Regions from separate parts of the Paraclostridium sordellii genome, predicted to be linked through region 3. Evidence: riboswitches for the same ligand, from Rfam matches in the RefSeq annotation. Region 3 holds a riboswitch; each other region holds the start of a gene.
What was found. A riboswitch is a leader RNA that binds a small molecule or an ion and turns the genes downstream of it on or off. The one in region 3 is predicted to bind cyclic di-GMP.
Positions count from the first base shown of each region.

Region 1: linked by a shared signal. The riboswitch ahead of ATCC9714_RS00555 (type II secretion system protein) and the one ahead of ATCC9714_RS11315 (SpaA isopeptide-forming pilin-related protein) in region 3 are both predicted to bind cyclic di-GMP.
Region 2: linked by a shared signal. The riboswitch ahead of ATCC9714_RS17015 (hypothetical protein) and the one ahead of ATCC9714_RS11315 (SpaA isopeptide-forming pilin-related protein) in region 3 are both predicted to bind cyclic di-GMP.
Region 4: linked by a shared signal. The riboswitch ahead of ATCC9714_RS02665 (methyl-accepting chemotaxis protein) and the one ahead of ATCC9714_RS11315 (SpaA isopeptide-forming pilin-related protein) in region 3 are both predicted to bind cyclic di-GMP.

Region 1 covers NZ_LN679998.1:95,714-100,542, reverse strand. The annotation lists gene ATCC9714_RS00560 (GspE/PulE family protein) at 1-1,547, opposite strand, end outside; gene ATCC9714_RS00555 (type II secretion system protein) at 1,649-2,140, opposite strand; cyclic di-GMP riboswitch class II at 2,186-2,269, opposite strand; gene ATCC9714_RS17660 (type IV pilin protein) at 2,338-2,916, opposite strand; gene ATCC9714_RS00545 (ribose-phosphate diphosphokinase) at 3,022-3,975, opposite strand; gene glmU (bifunctional UDP-N-acetylglucosamine diphosphorylase/glucosamine-1-phosphate N-acetyltransferase GlmU) at 4,074-4,829, opposite strand, start outside.
Region 2 covers NZ_LN679999.1:56,116-60,944, reverse strand. The annotation lists gene ATCC9714_RS17025 (hypothetical protein) at 1-599, shown strand, start outside; gene ATCC9714_RS17020 (hypothetical protein) at 697-840, shown strand; cyclic di-GMP riboswitch class I at 1,215-1,300, shown strand; gene ATCC9714_RS17015 (hypothetical protein) at 1,314-1,964, shown strand; gene ATCC9714_RS17010 (hypothetical protein) at 1,984-2,244, shown strand; gene ATCC9714_RS17005 (hypothetical protein) at 2,246-2,494, opposite strand; gene ATCC9714_RS17000 (DUF6897 domain-containing protein) at 2,895-3,107, shown strand; gene ATCC9714_RS16995 (hypothetical protein) at 3,251-3,580, shown strand; gene ATCC9714_RS16990 (KAP family P-loop NTPase fold protein) at 4,202-4,829, opposite strand, start outside.
Region 3 covers NZ_LN679998.1:2,358,683-2,363,511, forward strand. The annotation lists partial or broken gene ATCC9714_RS11315 (SpaA isopeptide-forming pilin-related protein) at 1-1,918, opposite strand, end outside; cyclic di-GMP riboswitch class II at 1,976-2,059, opposite strand; cyclic di-GMP riboswitch class II at 2,098-2,181, opposite strand; cyclic di-GMP riboswitch class II at 2,221-2,304, opposite strand; gene ATCC9714_RS11320 (DEAD/DEAH box helicase) at 2,369-3,823, opposite strand; gene ATCC9714_RS11325 (hypothetical protein) at 3,937-4,677, shown strand; gene ATCC9714_RS11330 (hypothetical protein) at 4,775-4,829, shown strand, end outside.
Region 4 covers NZ_LN679998.1:550,078-554,906, forward strand. The annotation lists gene cplR (ABC-F type ribosomal protection protein CplR) at 1-72, shown strand, start outside; gene ATCC9714_RS02645 (LytTR family DNA-binding domain-containing protein) at 380-829, shown strand; gene ATCC9714_RS02650 (DUF3021 domain-containing protein) at 831-1,271, shown strand; gene ATCC9714_RS02655 (DUF4300 family protein) at 1,438-2,307, shown strand; gene ATCC9714_RS02660 (MgtC/SapB family protein) at 2,432-3,121, shown strand; cyclic di-GMP riboswitch class I at 3,402-3,478, shown strand; gene ATCC9714_RS02665 (methyl-accepting chemotaxis protein) at 3,635-4,829, shown strand, end outside.

The DNA of each region.
Region 1 (4,829 bases), 1.1 Mb from region 3:
GCTTCTGTAGCACCTCTATTTATTAAATCTCTAACTGATTTTGTTATCTTAAGTATTTCATATACACCGGTTCTGCCTTTATACCCAGTATAATTGCACTTATCACATCCACTTCCTTTATATAGAATAAGTTCTTTGTCTAGAGGATAGTTAAGTGCCTTCTTTTCTCCCTCTTCTGCTAAATAACTAATTTTACAATTTTCACAAACTTTTCTAACCAGTCTCTGAGATACTACACCTGTAAGTGCTGAAGTTATTAAAAAACTATCAACTTTCATATCCAAAAGTCTTGATATTGCACTTACTGCTGTGTTTGAGTGTAGTGTACTTAAAACTAAATGTCCTGTAAGCGCTGCCCTTATCCCAATTTGTGCTGTATCTAGATCTCTTATTTCTCCTACCATTATAATATCTGGATCTTGACGCAAGAATGCTCTTAAGGCATTTGCAAAATCAAGTCCTGCCTTATAGTTTATTTGTGATTGATTAATCCCATCTAGCTCATATTCAACTGGATCTTCTATAGTTAGTATATTTTTTTCTATACTGTTTAGCTGATTTAACATTGCATAAAGAGTTGTTGTTTTCCCGCTACCTGTCGGACCTACAACTAATATCAATCCATAAGGATTTTCCAACAATTCATCATAAACTTGTATATTTTTTTTATTAAGCCCTAATTTTTCTTTACTAACCATAAATGTAGTTCTATCTAAAACTCTCATAACAACTTTTTCATCTTTGCTTGTGGGCATAGTTGAAACTCTATAGTCAATAGATCTATTATCTACATTTAGAAATATCCTTCCATCCTGTGGGAGCCTTTTTTCTGATATATTAAGTCCTGCCATAATCTTTACACGACTTATTACGGCTTTATATGGTCTTGAATTTATTTTCATATATTCGCTTAAGATACCGTCTATTCTAAACCTTATTCGCATAAAGTCTCCATCTCTTTCAATATGTATATCACTTGCCTTCATTCTAACTGCCGTCTCTAATATATTATGTACCAACCTAACTATTGGAGCTGAATTAATATCATCTTCTAATATACTTTCTTCCTTTAAAACTCCAGAATCAGAATACTCTTTTAATGCTTTATCCAAATCTGCATTTGAGTAAAATATTTCTATAGCTTGATTTACTTGCCCCATTGTAGCTATGTATGGAATTATATCTAACCCAGATATACGTTTTGCATCTTGCATTGCTTGTCTATCTTGAGGATCAGCCATGGCCATTAACAATTTATTTCTTTCTATTTTAAATGGAAAAATTTTATATCTTCTGCATATATTTTCTGGAATCAATTTGATAACATCTGGGTTTATGTTTGATCGAGTTAAAGATATATTCTCTATATCAAGAAGCTCTGTTAATACGCTAGTCAACAATTCAGGTGTTATAATTCCTTGTTCTATAAGTATTTCCCCTATTCTTTTACCTGTACCATTTTGTAGTTTTAATGCTCTTTCTAATTGTTCTCTAGATATATAACCTTTTTCAACTAACTTGTCTCCAATTCTTACTTTTTGCGACATTTTAATTCACCTTTCTTTTAACTCAATTTATTCATGAATATTTACGCTCTAATTGAAATAAACTAAAAGCTACCTCATACTTTGAGATAGCTTTTTTATTTTTACATGTTAGTATTATCTATTAAAACTATGTCAATAGTTCCAGAATCTACTGCTTTTGCATTTGAGTCTGTCATTGCTGTTCCATCAACATAGATTTTATCTTGCCCTATATCTTTAACTAGTTTTTTCATTTGTTCTTGAGTTATTTTAGCCCCAGTTATTGTTAAAACTAATTCATCATTAGTTTTATCTCCATCTACATCCTTAGTATTAGTTAACTCATAAGCTCCTCCAAATGCAGAATCTTGTGGTACAGTATCCATAAACGATTTAAGTTCATCTTTTTTAGCAGGCATTTTGTTGTTATCAGTATAATAAGATAATGCTGCACTTTTAAATGCATTATAATCAGACTCTACATCTGCTACCTTTGCTTTATTTATATTTTTAAATAATGCTGGTACCGCAACAACTGCCAATATTCCTATAATCGCTATTACTACTAATAATTCAATTAGAGTAAACCCTTTTTGATTTCTTTTTTTCTTCATAGCAAAATCCTCCTCTTTCATAATTTTTAAGCTAAAGCTATCTAACTTATGAATAGTCGGTTGCACTACTTGCTCCATATATTCCAAGTACCCATATAAAGAATATACTTCATCGCCCCTATTTTACATTAACAGTCAAATATTAACATATTTTTCTATGCACTTCAATAACTTCAATTTTTATTATAATTTTCTAATTATTTAGTAATATCATTGGGTTTAGGAAGTATATTATCGGCTATTCTTATAAGAATTTCTGATGTTTGATAACTTATACTGTTTGGCCTTGATGATATAAAAATATTTTCATTTCCAAACTTATTAACTAAGCTTTTAAACTCCTCATTATTAATATGGAGTTTATTGTTTTCAAACCCTTGTATAGATAAATATATATCTCCGTATTTATCTATATCTACATAGTTACCCAATTTCCCATCTTTTTGAACATTATATGCTTTTATAGGTCCATATTCTGTGACTATTTTATTTTCGTTATTTTTCATACGTATCTTATAGTCTCCACCTATAGGAGTTTTACTTATATCTAAATGTTCTATGTCTAACTTTTTTAAATCTGATTCAAATGCGTTATTCTCTGCATAATAGTTTAATTCAGCAGTTTTTATAGCATTATAATTTGATTCTACTTTAGCTATTTTAGCTTTATTTATATTTTTAAATAAAGCCGGTAAAGCTACTACTGCTAATATACCTATAATAGCAATTACCACTAATAACTCAATTAAAGTAAATCCACTATCTCCCTTTTTCATATATCCACTTCCTTATTCTAAATTTCGACTTAATTTTACCACTTTTATATTGTTAATACAAACAAAAAGAGACCTTTTAAAAGGTCTCTTTTTTACGCACATATATTAATTAAATAATTCACTTACTGATTCATTAGCAAATATTTTCTTTATAGCATCTCCAAATAAAGGAGCAACTGTTTTTATCTTTATTTTGTCTATCTTCTTTTCTTCAGGAAGTTGTATAGTATCAAGTACTATTAACTCGCTTATAGCTGAATTCTCTATTCTCTCTATAGCTGGACCTGATAAAACTCCATGAGTACAACATGCATAAACATCTTTTGCTCCAAATTCTTTAAGGGCATTTGCAGCATTCACTATTGTTCCAGCAGTGTCTATCATGTCATCTAATAATATAACATTTTTACCTTCAACTTCACCTATTATGTTCATAACTTCACATACATTAGCTTTTGGTCTTCTCTTGTCTATTATTGCTATTGGAACATCTCCATTTAAATCATTAGCAAACTTTCTAGATCTTGTAACACTTCCTAAATCTGGTGAAACTACTACTAAATCTTCTATGTTCTTACTATTAAAGTAATCTGCTAATATTGTTCCACCTTGTAAGTGGTCTAATGGTATATCAAAGTATCCTTGTATTTGAGCAGCATGTAAATCCATTGTTAAAACTCTATCTGCCCCAGCAGCAGTTATTAAGTTTGCAACTAATTTAGCTGTGATTGGATCTCTAGCCTTAGCCTTTCTGTCTTGTCTTGCATATCCATAGTAAGGTATAACAGCAGTTACTCTACCTGCAGATGCTCTTCTTAATGCATCTATCATTATTAATAATTCCATTAAGTTATCATTTACTGGGCTATTAGTTGATTGTATTACGAAGACATCGCATCCTCTTACTGTTTCACTTATATTTACAGATATCTCTCCATCACTAAATGTTCCAATTTCACATTTAGCCATTGATACACCTATGTAATCAGCTACTTTTTGAGCTAATTCTTTCGACGCATTTCCTGCAAGTATTTTAATTTCGCTTCCGCTAGTATTCATAATTACCTCCCGAAAAATTTGTTAAAGAAAATATTTATATTTTTAACGTAAATAGATGAAATTTCATCTATTTACGTTATAGTCTATTTAAGTATTGATTATTTTTTAAGATTCTTTTTCTCTACCCAACCTTCTTTTACTACTTGTCTTTCTCTAGCTATTGCTAAAGCCCCAGCTGGTACATCATCAGTTATCGTTGATCCAGTTGCAATGTATCCATTTTCTTCTACAGTAACTGGTGCAACTAAATTTGAGTTTGATCCTATAAATGCTCCATCTTTTACTACTGATTTAAATTTATTTTTTCCATCATAGTTCACAAATACTGTTCCACATCCGATGTTAACATTCTTACCTACATGAGCATCACCTATGTATGCTAAATGAGATGCCTTTGAATTATCTTCTATAGTTGCATTTTTAACTTCTACGAAGTCTCCTACTTTTACATTGTTTCCTATATTACTCTTTGGTCTTAGATATGCATAAGGTCCTACTGTAGTATTATCTCCTACCTTACTATCCATTATAGTTGAACTCTCTACTTTTGTAGCATCACCTATTATTGAATTGGATATGCATGAATTCATTCCTATAATACATTCTTTACCTATAACTGTATTTCCTTGTATCATAGCACCTGGGTAAACTATAGTATCATTACCTATTTTCACATCTGCTTCTATATATGTACTGTTTATATCTATTATAGTAACACCATTTATCATATGCATAGTGTTTATTCTTCTTCTCATTATCTCTTCTGCTTTTGATAGTTCTACTCTTGAGTTTACACCCATAAGTTCTTCTATCGTAGCACCATTAAATGCCCCAACTTTTAATGAATTATTTCT
Region 2 (4,829 bases), on a different contig from region 3:
GGTCAATTATTGTTGTTACTGATGAATTATTAAACTTTATTGTTTTTGTGGGTTGTATGTATGATCTAATTGGTATTGAAAATTTTGATAAAGAAAATGAACGATGGCCAACTGATGTAAGAAAAATATCACCTAACCATAATATAGATAATTTAAGAATTCAATGGAAAAACTGGTTTAGTGATATTTTAAAAATGAAATCTAAAAAAGTTAAGTTTGCAGAAGTAGAATTAAATAATATCTTAGTAGAACTTATGTATGATATAGATAGTTTTAAAGAGTTGGATTATAGAGAGTTAAGGGAATATTGTATAGAATCATACCCTATATTTCTGAAATGGTGGAATATGCCTGCAGGAGGTAAAAATGCTCTTGAGTTTTATGAACTTATAGAAAGTACTCAGGTTCATGAATGTATCATGAGTATAGAGAATAAAATAAAAAGAAAATCTAAACCATTTAAGTTACATGTAGATGTAGTTTATACAGGAGTTCCAACTGTGTTAGACTTTAGTGATGATTATATAGTTATAACTCCAAATGGACATGTAACTTTTAATAAAAATTGGTGGATGAGAAAATTAAAAAAATTAGTATAAATACTATACATATACCAATGTAATTTTACTAGAAAGTTAAAACTATGTATTATAAAACACATTTTTTATTTAATGGATTTTATAGAGGTGATTAAATTTGGAACAAATAAACAATGCATTAAAATTTTTAATGCCATTTATGATATTTATGATGTTGTTTTACATACTTTCAAAAAAATATTTAGTAGGACTGTGTATTTTAGGGTTAATTTTATTAGGAAGAAATGCTATAAAAAAATAGAAGTAAAACATTTAAATCTACTTTAGTTTTAAAATTAAAAAAGCAAATAAAAATGCAAAATAAATATAAATAATACAGATAGAAATAAAGTAAAAATAGGATAATGCTTAAAATATATAGAATTTATAAAAATTAATAAAATAAAGTTTCATAAAAAACATAAAAATAAAAAAAGAGTGAAAGCAAAGGAATAAAGTAATTCCAATGCTTTCATTCTTTTTTGAATATAACTACACCATAAACGGAAATTTAAGGTGAAGTTATATTTTCTTATGTTAAAATTTAAACAACACCGCTATTTATAGAATAGCATAAAAATTCTGACAATTAAAGACTTTTATTGAAAATGTTTTCTTGTTATAATTTAATTAATAATTTGAAAAAGCCAAACTCTAAGAAATTAGATGACGGAAAACTATAGGGGCTAAGTAGGGAACTATATTGCTAGCCAGTTACCAAAGGGGGAAATTAAAATGAGTTTTAAAAAAAGAGCAACTAAAAGTATAGCGATAGCTTTAATTGGAGTTAGTGTAGGGTCGCCATTATTAACAACTTATGTATCTGCACAAACCAACAACATTAGTACATATTATACAAACAAAAAATCAGTAGAGTCTTATACTGATGAAAGTCTAGGAGCTATATATGATAAAGTTGTAGATGGTAATAAAACTACAATAACAATTAAATCATTAGATGGAAAGGTTCTAAATACATTAACAGATATAAATAATGAAATATACCTAGATGGAAAAAAGATATCGGTTGATAGTAGTGAAAATTACAAAAGTAATGATAATAGTTTAGAAAAAGATTTTGAAATTAATAGTAGTAGAGCTGCAATTCGTTGGGGAAAATGGCAATATAATACAATGTATATAAAAACAGGTGGACTAGCTACCGCTACTATAGCAGGTTTAATTGCATTAAAGGCAGGATGGACTCCTGTTGGGGGTATAGCTGTGGTTGCTGCAGCAGTGGCAGGTAAGTATGATAAACTTACAATAAAGTATAAAATAAGATATGGTTCAGATGGTAGGTATAATCACTATGAGAGAGTAACAACATTTTATGGAGATGGTAAATACATTAAAGCATTTACTGATAGGGGTAAAAGATATTAATCTCGAAAGGAATATATAGATGAAGCATGTAATGGATAATAATGAATTAATTTTTCATCTTATAGTTTATATTTCAACAATTATGATTTTGCCAGTTGTTTCAAAAAATAAACAATTATTAACAAAAACAAAAATTTGTTTTTCAGTTATTTTAATAAGTTTGAATTTATTTATTATAATATATTTTAACGGATTAGATAAAGTTACTTACAATTACTTTATTATATTACTTATTGTTGTATTATATATTTTATATGAAAGATATAAAAATAAGGCTTAAATTAAGCCTTATTTTTTTCTATGAATTTTTCTAACCATGATTTTGATTTTTCGGAATTAGAAAAGTGATTTTTAAATTCATTTGTTAAATAAACTGTATCAATTCCCATACTGTAAAAAATAGCACCTATTTCAATTAAACGTATAGTTCGAGCTTTACGTTCTTTTTCTTTTGCAAGTATTGCTTGTTTTTGAGCCTTTAACTTTTTTATTTTTTCATCAATATTATTTAATTTTTTATTTTTATCCAAAATTAGATATCCCCTAATTCTATTTATATTATAATCAAATGCAAGTGATAGGTATTAAATATTAGTTGTGAAGTTGAACGAAAGTAATCCGAAAGGAGCTTATATTATAGGGTACGTAGTACCTGTATCTAAAAGGAGGTTTTACCTAAAGCCGTTAAAATCCAAATAAATTGATTTTAACGGCTTTTTTTATTCCAATTTAAATACGCATTACTTTAAATACCTAAATTATGATATTATTTTTAATATATTATTAAAGGAGCTGATTATATTGAGTCCTATAATTTGGTTATGTTGTTTTTTACCTATTTTTATTATATTGATTTCACAACATAAGCAAAAAAAAGTATTTATACAACATATAGTTTCAAAAAAACTTAATGCTAAGGAGAAGAGTAAGATGATAGAATTAATTAAATCATTCATCAATAAAGAGTGTCTAATTTATACTATAAATGGAACATTTAACGGAGTTATTACAGATGTTACAAATGGAGGAATTTCAATAAGTAATGGTACGAATTTTGAAATTGTAAATATTGACTATATAATACGTATTCGTGAATATCCTAAAAATAAAAATGGTAAGAAAAAATCATTTGTTTTAGATTAATTCTATAACTATCACTTAAATTTTAGTTTAGGAACTAGTTATATATTTTAAATAAAATTAATACCATTAGAATCGAAATAAATGGATTATTCAAGTTAACTTTTGATATAATTAATTCATAAAAACATAGGAGGAATAGTATCATGGTTGACTTTATTTTGGGAATATTTCTTATTGTAATAGGTGCATTTCTTATTCATTCATCATTAAAGTTAAAAAGAACTCGAGATATAAGATTAATTAAAAATAATATGGTCAATATAGATAAAATTAAAGATAAAGATAGTTATATTAATTTTAACTTTAAAATAAATATAACTATAGGATTTATAGTTATTATACAAGGATTAATTTGTATATTATCTATATATTTCTCAATAATAGAGAGTATATCGTGGATCACAAATATAATTGCAATATTAACTATATTCGTGTATGTGTATAAGCTTATTTTCAAATCTCCTAAATTTTAAGACATATAGTAAAAATGCCCTTGAAATCCAGTTATATATATTTTAAGGGCATTAACTTTATTTAAAATATGTAATTATACTCTAAAGTGAATTTTTAAGAATTGTTACCAACTTAATAATTTTTATTCTGAGCTACTTTTAAAATGCAATAAAATACAAAAACAAGACCTATATTCTGTACCATTTCTAAGTGATTTTTAGAATATATATTATAAATAGCTTTTAATCCATAGATCAAAATTATGAGATATAGTAAATATTTATATATTTTTTTAGATTTCATAGATTTCTCCTAAATTAAAGTTAGATTAATGATTTTATTATATATAACTATTCCCTAAAAATTTGTTTAAAGATGTCTAGTAAGAATGTCCTTAAACTGAAATTTAAGTGATAGTTACTATCTGTAGAATGTTAAATTTAAAATTTTGATAAAGTAAAAAATAAAAATTGATACAATAGCATTTATTTTATATGCTTTGTTAATAAATTTTTTGTTTAATAGACATATTATCTATAGAAATAATAGCTTAAAAAACTGGATTGACAGTAGATGAAGTAAAATCCTTAAAAGATGAATCTAAACAATAAAATGGAGAGTATCCCCCTCTATTTTATTGTTTAGAATCCCTCAATAAACTCTAACTTATCATGTATAGTGTAATCTTTTCCTTTGAATAGATTTAACAAATCAAACTTAGAATCATATATAAAAGAACCGTCTTCATTTTTAAGTCCAATCATAAAATCTTCTGATGAGAAATTATAGATATTTTCTATTGAACTTACTTTTAAGTTTAAATCCAAATACATTTCCAAAAGAGGGTTAATTAAACGTTGAAGTGGTTCATGATGCCATTCACCAATATAATCTCCATAATTGCTAAAATCAGGTGTCTTGAAATTTATTAACATATTATCTAAGTTATAATCAGCATATATTATTTTTTTATAGACAATAGGTTTTTTAATTTTAGTAGTTATAAGAGTTGCATAGAGATAACTTATTACTGCAATATATGTATTTTTATAAGTAGTATTATTGTTAAATGGCTTAATTAATGGAAGTAGTAATTCTATGTAATAAAAAGCTTTTTCTATATCACGTAGTGAAAATTTCTCGGATGCAAATAGCTCTTTTATAAAAACTTTCAAGCAATCTACATTATAATATCCATCAAAAGCAGTTGAACTTTTAATATCAATATATTTTTTAATATCTACTTTAGGTAATTTATAATCTAAGTCA
Region 3 (4,829 bases):
TAGGCGCTTTAGTTTCTTTTAAATAATAATCTCCAGGCTTATCTATACTATATGAAACAACTCCATCTGTTCCACTCTTTAATGTAGCTATTATTTTTTTGTTGCTATCCATTAGTTCAAATGTAGCTCCTTCAAGAGGTGCTTTTGTTAAACTATCTAATTTTTTAGCTTTAAAGCTATACCCTTTCTTAGTTTCAACTTTATTGGTAGTCGAGTTATTTATTTTTGCAATATTATTTATAGTACTTCCATCATCAACTTTAGAAAAATCTGTTTTTATTTTTACTTGTAGTGGTTCTCCATATTCTATCTGTTTAATATCATTAGTTACATTTATTGTATTAGTAGATTTATCAATATTTACACTAAAATGTTTAGGTGCTTGTACATCTAAAATTTTAACTCTTGGATCTAACTTGTCTGTTAAATTTAAATATCCTTTATTAAAGTATCCATAACAGTCAAAATCTATTGTATAATTAACGATTTGACTATCGCCTTTTTTTAATGAGGTCTTATCCACAGTTTTTCTAGCATTTATAGCACCTGCGTTCATTTCATACCTAACTACATTACTTACTTCTTTAGAAGTTTTATCATAGCTTATTTTGGCATTATTAGTATAAGCTTTTTGCCTTTGAGTAACTTCTAAGTCATAATAAACTAAATAATGTTTATTTGTATCTCCGATGTTTAAAGTTAATTTATTATTTTCAAACTTTATTTTATCTTTTATTTGCTTTGTAACCCACTCAAAATTATCTGCTATATCATATGCTCCAACTCTTATACTTCCATCAACTAATTTCATTCCTGATGGTATAACATCTTCAACAATAGCATTTTTTATATCTTGGTTATTAGGGTTTATATCTAATGTATATGTAACTTTGTTATCATTTAAATTTACTATACCTACTGTATGTCCATTTTCATCTTTGGCAGTTTCATTAGTTCTACTATATTTTGATATAATTTTATCGTCATCTTTAGGTTTGACTATAGCTTTTGATGATATTTCTCCATCATGTTTAATTAAGCTTGCAATATTATCATATCTTGGCATTTGTTTTTTTATTATCAAATCATAACTTATTCTGTATTTATTTTGTGTAGTTCCAAAATTCACATAAAACTCATTACTCTGTAAGTTCATTTTACCTTTGAATTCAGATGTTACATTTCTTTCTTCTTGTCCATATTTAGTTTCATAAACTTTTATGGAATTTCTGACTAGTTCCATACCTTCTGGGATACTATCTTTTATATATGAATTATAGATATATCCATGCTTTTCATTTACATATATACTATACTGAACCTTTTTCCCTACTACTGGATTATTTATATTATTTATTAGAGTTCCATTTTCATAACCTTCATAGCCGTCTGGATTGTCTACTGATTTGTATATTTGTCTATCTATTATTTCTTCTGTTGGTGGATTTACTTCTTTTGGAGGATCAACTTCAATATCCATATACTGCACTGTTCCATTTAAATTCACTTCAACTCTCTGAGTTGTAGCAGATTCAACATTTTTAGCAGTAGCTTTTACACTCATATATCCTCCAATTGCATCATTTGCTCCTTCACTAAATACGGCAGTAACAGTTGTTCCATTTACTGTTACACTTTTAAAATGCTCCGGTGGATATTTGGGGCTTATATCTTTAAATACATCAGGTAATTCAAAAGTTATTACATCTCCATCTTTTATACTTCCTGGCCCATTTAAAGCTTCATAGTTTAAATTAAATTCAACTTGATCTCCTGAATCAACTTTACTCTTATTACTGGTTAATTTCAGTTTAATATTACTGTCAGCAAATACAGTTATACTTGGCGATATTATACTTAGTATCATATTTAGAATAATAACTAAGCTAAGTACCTTCCTGCCTTTCCTATCTTTCAAAAAATCACCTCTTTTTATTTTTTAAATTTGGAAATAAAAAAGGCTATACCTACAATTTGTAAATATAGCCGGTTGCATCACTAACTCCATATATTCCAGATGCCCAAATACAGAATATACTTCTTCGTCTCTAAATTATTAAGTTTTACTTTCAAATAAAAAAGGCTATACCTACAGTTTGTAAATATAGCCGGTTGCATCACTAACTCCATATATTCCAGATGCCCAAATACAGAATATACTTCTTCGTCTCTAAATCATTAAATTTTTACTTTCAAATAAAAAAGGCTATACCTACAGTTTGTAAATATAGCCGGTTGCATCACTAACTCCATATATTCCAGATGCCCAAATACAGAATATACTTCTTCGTTTCTAAATCATTAAATTAATTCACTTAATTTTACCAAATTTCGATATTTTTTGCAATCAAATTTATAGTTTATTAATCTAAATCGTATTGTCTCTCTTAACTTTAACAGGTTTCTTTTTTATGTATATTTGTTTATGTTTTTTTAAAAATATCTCACCTTTATAATTAAGTAAATCTACATAAGAGCATAGATCACTTATTTCAATAACTCCTATATCTTCATTTTTTATACCATCAATATTGCTAAAAGCTCCAACAATATCTCCAACTCTTATTTTTTTCTTTTTTCCAGCATTTAAATATATTTTAGTAACCTCACTATTTAACTTACTATCTTTTTTATTTATACGATTAGTTTTAAATAAATTTTTAGATTTCTCTTCAAACTTTCTTTTACCTAATTCTATACTCTCTTCATTTAAGTCCTTTAAATTTTCTATATTATATCCAATATATTCTTGTATATCATTTATAACACTCTCATCTTTTTCTGTTATAATAGTTATTGCTTGCCCATATTTGTCTTGTCTTCCAGTCCTACCTATTCTGTGTACATAATTTTCCTTATCTTTTGGAACATCATAGTTTATTACTAATGAAACATCATCTATATGTATTCCTCTACTTGCAACATCAGTGCTAACTAGTACATTATATTTTCCTTCCTTAAAATCTTTAATTACAAATATTCTTTTTTCTTGAGACATATCTCCATGGATTTGTGCTACAGAGAACTTATCTTGCTTCATCTTTTTATATAAATTACTAACTCTATCTTTTGTGTTTAAAAATATAATAGTGGTTTTTGGATTATTATAATATATTATATTCTTTAAACAATCATATTTTTTAATTGTTGTTGAATTTATTAATCTTTCTCTAATTTGAGGTTTATCTTTAGACTTATCATTTTTTATTTCTATAATATTTGGACTTTGTATATGTTTTTCGTAAACATATTTTATATCTTTATCTATAGTCGCTGAAAATAGACCAATATTACATTGTTTTGAAATCTTTTTAAATATAAACTCCATATCATCTATAAACCCTTTATTTAACATTTTATCAGCTTCATCTATAATTAAATATTTTAGATTTTTAATATCTATAGTTTCTCTTTTTATATGATCAATTACTCTCCCCGGAGTAGCCACAACAACATGAACTCTTTGTTTTAATTCATTTATTTGATCCTTTATAGGTTGTCTTCCAAATATAGCACTGCATCTAACTTTCTTAATTCTTCCTATATTAGATATTTCATCTTTTACTTGTATAGCTAATTCTCTAGTAGGAACAATAATCAATGCCTGAATACAGTTTTCTTCTATATTTATCATTTCACATATCGGTATTCCAAAACTAGCCGTCTTTCCACTACCTGTTTTAGACTTAACCACTATATTTTCGCATTTTATAAGCTTAGGTATAACCTCTTTTTGTACTTTTGAGGGTTCTTCATATCCCATGTTAAAAAGTGATTTTAATATATTTTTATCCAGGTTAAATTCATTAAATTTCGTTTTCATTATTACCACCTTATCTAAAATAAATTTCATTTTCATATAGTTATTTATTATAACACAACCTAGAACTTATATAACTTTTTAGCCATATATATAGTATACAGGGTTAATTGGAGGTGGTATTTATCTATACAAAAAAAGAATTTTTAGAATATATAAATGATTATTTAACTTGTTACAAACTCCAATCCAGCAAAAATAAATACTATCTAGAAACTATAAATTCAATAAATAAAATAATAAATGATATTCATAAAAGTTCAAATTATATTAATAGTTGTTCTACATTTTCCAACTTAGAAAATTCATATTGTATAACTCATAATATAAAAGCTGATTTAAAAAATGCTATGATTCTAGAGTATAAATTATTTACCAAATATATTAATAATATAAATAATATAGATTCATCATTTTCAAAACAAAATCTTCAAAATATATTAAGTTCTAAATTAGAAAGCTTTAATTTATATAAGTATCTGTATGATAACCTATTCTCAAGGGATAGTCAAAGTACAACCGAAATTTACTTTTGCGAAGAATTTTTCTTAGAAAATAATACTATAAATTTAATAATAAACAGTATAAAAAAAGATAAAAATATTTTATATCTAGATGGGTATATGATAAATTTAAAGAAAGTGCCTTTATCTAGTTTATTTAACTTTTATCTTGAACTACGAGATAATCGAGGTATAACATTTGCTAATAAATTATTTAAAAATATAGATATATGTGGAAATTTAGGTGTACTAAGATCTAAAAAAGTGCTTTTAACTTTTTTACCAACAGAATATGAATTATTTGGATCAGATTTAAGTAATATAACATGGTACTACACTTATGATTTTATATAAACAAATTTAATTTTACCTTTTTATCATAAATTTAAATTTTTAATAATAAGCTTCAATAAAACATATTTTTATACTATGATAAAAGGAGAGTACAAACATGTTCGAAATAATAAATTTTCCTTACAATAATAGACCTGTAGCTAGATTAGACA
Region 4 (4,829 bases), 1.6 Mb from region 3:
AATAAAAAAGATAAGTATGAAAGAGAGTATGAATACTTATTAGAAAAAATTAAAAAAGTTAAAATGATATAAATTAAGTTGCATTCTATAAAGTAAAAAAACTATATTCTAAAAAGGATATAGTTTTTTTATTTTGGAAGATGAGATTATAGATTCCAGATTGATATAATTTACTTTTAAATAATTATAGTAGGTATAGTAATTTTTATTAACGCAATTAAAAATGATTATGAAGAAAAATAGGAAGTACTTTTGAGTGCTTCTTATTTTTTATATAGAAAAAAACACCTTTTAATATAACAATATAACCGCTTATATATATTTTATATTATAAATAATTTTTATATCATATAATTAAGACAAGTAGGAGGAAACACATATGAAGATAGATATAGATATTGATAAAAAATACAAGGAGATACAAGTAATACTAAAGTCTCCAGATATGGATGAAGAAACACTAGAAATATTAGAAAAGTTAAAGACAAGAAAAACTAAATATATCCTTGGGAAAAAAGACAAGAAAATATATATATTAGATATAAATGAAGTATATATATTTTACAGTGAAAATCAAAAAGTATTTGTTGAAACAAATGATTGTAAGTATGAAGTTGAAGAAAGACTGTATGAAATTGAAGAAAACTTAAAAAGTACATCTTTTGTTAGAGTATCAAAATTTGCAGTGGTAAATATGAAAAAGGTTAGAAGTATAGATATGCATTTTAATGGAAATTTAACTATGAATTTTATAAATGATAAGAAAGAAAATATATCGAGAAGATACATATCAAAAATAAAAGATTATCTAAATAATGGAGGTTTTTAGAATGAACAAATATATTAAGAAATTTATAACTAGGGGATTAATTACAGGAATACCTTTTGGTGTTTTTATAGGGCAAGTTGTATTTGCGATATTTTTGTTGTTTACAGATGTTAAAAATATAGAAACTACTAAAGAACAATATTTTGTACAACTTATATCTTCAGCATTTACAGGATTTTATTGTGTAGGTTTAAGCGTTGTATTTAATATTGAAAAATGGAGTTTATTAAAACAAACTATTATAAACTTTTTAGGAATGGCAATAGTATATTTTCCAATTGCATATTTTACAGGCTGGATGCCTAAAAATTTTATAGGAATAGCTTACTTTACGTTAAACTATTTAATAGTTTATATAGTGGTATGGATTATATTTAAATATAAAATTAGACACATAAATAAACAACTAAGCAGGCAACTAAATAAAATCAATAAATATTAATAACAACATAGTCCAAAAAGTTTTGAAAATTTCAAAAAAATTTATATCAAATTTGTAATTATAAATTCATTGAAAGCTTGTAATTGCATAAGGTATACTAATCATGTCGACAAAAATATTTAAAAATTACGTCATAAATAATTGGAATATAAAATGGAGGACTTAAATGATAAGAAAGATTTTACCTTTAATAATTTCAGGAGCATTAATATTAACAGGGTGCTCAAAGACTAAAGAAGAAAAGATTGAAAAAGAAGAAAATAAAAAACTAACTTATTCAAATTTAATAGATGATAAAACTCAAAATGAAATAAAAGATATATTAATAGAAAGTAAAATTGATAAAGTTCAGTCACAATACTTTATAGATATAGTTAATAAATATAATAATAAATCTAGTTTGAATAAATTAGAAACTTCATCTAATGGATTTAAATCTATAAATACATTACAAGTACCTTATGATGAAGGTTATCTAGGTGGAATTTGGGATTTTAAAAAATTAAATTATATGGATTTTAACTGTAGATTAACAGCATTTATATTATTTAAAGATTTTATTAAATCAGAAGGAAAGCCTAATACAGAGGACAACACATTAATGTTTGATATAGATGCTATAAAAAATAATCCTATTAGTAAATTTACAAAAGAAGAGACTGATAAGTTTGAAAATTTATATGGAGCTATACCTGTAAAAAATTCTAAAGATGTAAAAGCACATTCAGAAGCAATAATTAAAGAATGGAAAAAAAGAAATATATCTTTTATAGATAATCCTAATGTATCAATGATAAATGTATTTTTACATATACCAGAAGATAGCAATGCATTTGTAGGTCATGTAGGTCTTTTAGTTAAAGATAAAGATGAATTTTTATTTATTGAAAAATATGGAGCATCTCTACCATATCAAGTATCTAAATTCAAAAACAAAAATGATGTTAAGGCTTACTTAATGGATAGATTAGATGTAAATACATCAGATAATGGAGCTTCAAAACCTATAATTATGGAAAATGATAAATTAATGTAGAAAAAAACGTATCACTAACATGTGATACGTTTTTTGTTTAAATGATATTAAATTATAAGTAGAGGGTATATATAAATTATTAAATTTCAGTTTAACTAATAATTTATGGATTGGAGCTAAATTTATGAATATACAAGACATTATAATAAGGATTTTATTAGCTATATTTATTGGGGGAGCAATAGGCTTTAATAGAGAGAGAGAAAATGTATCTGCAGGATTTAGAACTCATGCTTTAGTTTGTCTAGGGGCTACTATAGCAGCATTGATTCAGGTAGAGTTAGCTCAATTAGCTTTAAATGAGATTACAACTACGAAAGCACTGTCTGGAGCCATTAAAGTAAATGATGGAAGATTTATAGGTCAAGTTGTATCCGGTATAGGTTTTTTAGGCGCAGGAACTATAATCAAAACTAAAGGTTCTGTCCGAGGTTTAACGACAGCTGCATCAATATGGTCAGTTGCTTGTATTGGAATAGCCATAGGAATAGGATTTTATAGAGTGAGTATTTTGGGAGGGATAAGTATAATAATAGTTCTTGTTGTTTTAAAAAAAATAGAAGAAAAGTATATAACTAAAGCTAGCACTATAAAGCTAAAAGTTAAATATATATCAAAACAAGAAGCTATTAGAGAAATTCAAGAATCAATTCAAGGATATCAAGTAAACGTTGAAGGTATAGAAGTTATTTCAGATGATGAATGTATATATACATTAAGAAAATCTAAGCTTGTAGGTATAAGTGAAATTATAAGTATATTGAGTGAAAATAAAAATATAATTATGGTAACTAAACTTGATAGTACAAGTTAAAAAGAGAGCATGAAATAATGCTCTTTTTTATTTGAAAATTTACAAGATTTTCAGGAAAAGTATAAAAATAATTTGAAACAATAGGTATAGATCTGGAAATTCTCTAGGTCGTGGAAAAATTTACAAAAATTTAACTTTTGTTATTTTGATTTATGCCGTATTAAAAAGTATATATAAATTTATTTGAAAATATTATTTTAGTCCCTAAAACAATTTTAGTAAATAAATTACATAATTAGAATTTATTTATAAGTATTAAAAGTCATAAATTATAAATCTACAACTATATAGGCAAACCGAAGTAATTCGGCGCAGCAAAGCTATAGGGACTTTTTAAGAAGTTAGTCAGTTACAAAACTTATAATTAAAAAGGGGGTTAACTGGCTTAAGTTAACTCCCTTTTATTTTTATAAATACTGATTAATTTGTTAGTTAAATTTTTAATAGGAGGTGTTTAAGTAACAAATAATTAAAAAACTGTAAAAAAACAGTCAAAAAACGGGAGAAAAAGAAATGAAATTTAAATTTGGACATATTAGTAAAGAAAAAAACAAAAGTATAAAGATTCAACTTGCATTAACTATTGTATGTTTTTCAGTAGTTTGTTGTCTATGTTTAGGAGCAATAACAAGTTACCTAAATTATAAGACATCTAATACAATTTTATCCAAAACAGCAGTAGAAACTACTAAACAAGCTGCAGATACAGTTGCCCAAAAATTAACAAATGTAAAAAATGCAGCAATACAAACTGGAATCATAAAAGAACTTTCTGACCCGAAAGTTAGTGTAGAAGAAAAACAAAATATAATAAATAGGCAAGAAAAATTATATGGGCTAAAATTAGGACAAATTTTAGACGTAAGCGGTAAAGATTTATTCAGTGGAAAAGATTATTCAAGTAGAGATTATTTCAAAATCTCTATGGGAGGACAAGCTTATATGGGAAGTCCTGTAAAAAGTAAAGTAACAGGTCAACTTACACTTGTGGTTGCAGCTCCTATTTGGGAAAATGGAGTTCAAGGAAGTAAAATAGTTGGTGTTGTAACTTTTGATACAGATAAAGACTTCTTAAATGATATAGTTAATAATATAAAGATAAGTAAAAATAGTTATGCATATCTTTTAGATAAAGAAGGAACTACAATAGCGCATAGAGACACTAGTTTAATAGGTGTTGAAAATACTATAAGAGATGCACAAACAAATAAAGACTTAGAACCTTTTGCTGAGGCAGATAAAAAACTTATATCAGGTGCAACAGGAAATACTGATGTAGAGTTAAAAGGAGAAGATTGGATACTAGGCTATGCTCCAGTAAAAAATAGCAACAATTGGGGTATAGGCGTTATGATAAATAAAGGTGATTTCTTAGGCCAAATGTATAACTCTATTTTTATAACAGTAGTGTTATCTATACTATTTATAGTAGTGGCATTTATAGTAGCAGCTAAATTTGCTAGTATGATAGGAAATCCATTAAAACAATGTAGTGAGAGACTTAAAAAATTAGCTGAGGGAGATTTAAACTCAGAAATACCAGAAGTAAATGCTGAAAATGAAATAGGCTTAGTTGCAGATGCTACAGAAAAAATAGTTCAAGACTTTAGAGCTATGATAAATGAATTGACAAATATATTAACAGAAATAAGTGATGGTAACTTAGCTGTTGATATGGATTGTGATAAATTAAGATCTTTATTTGTAA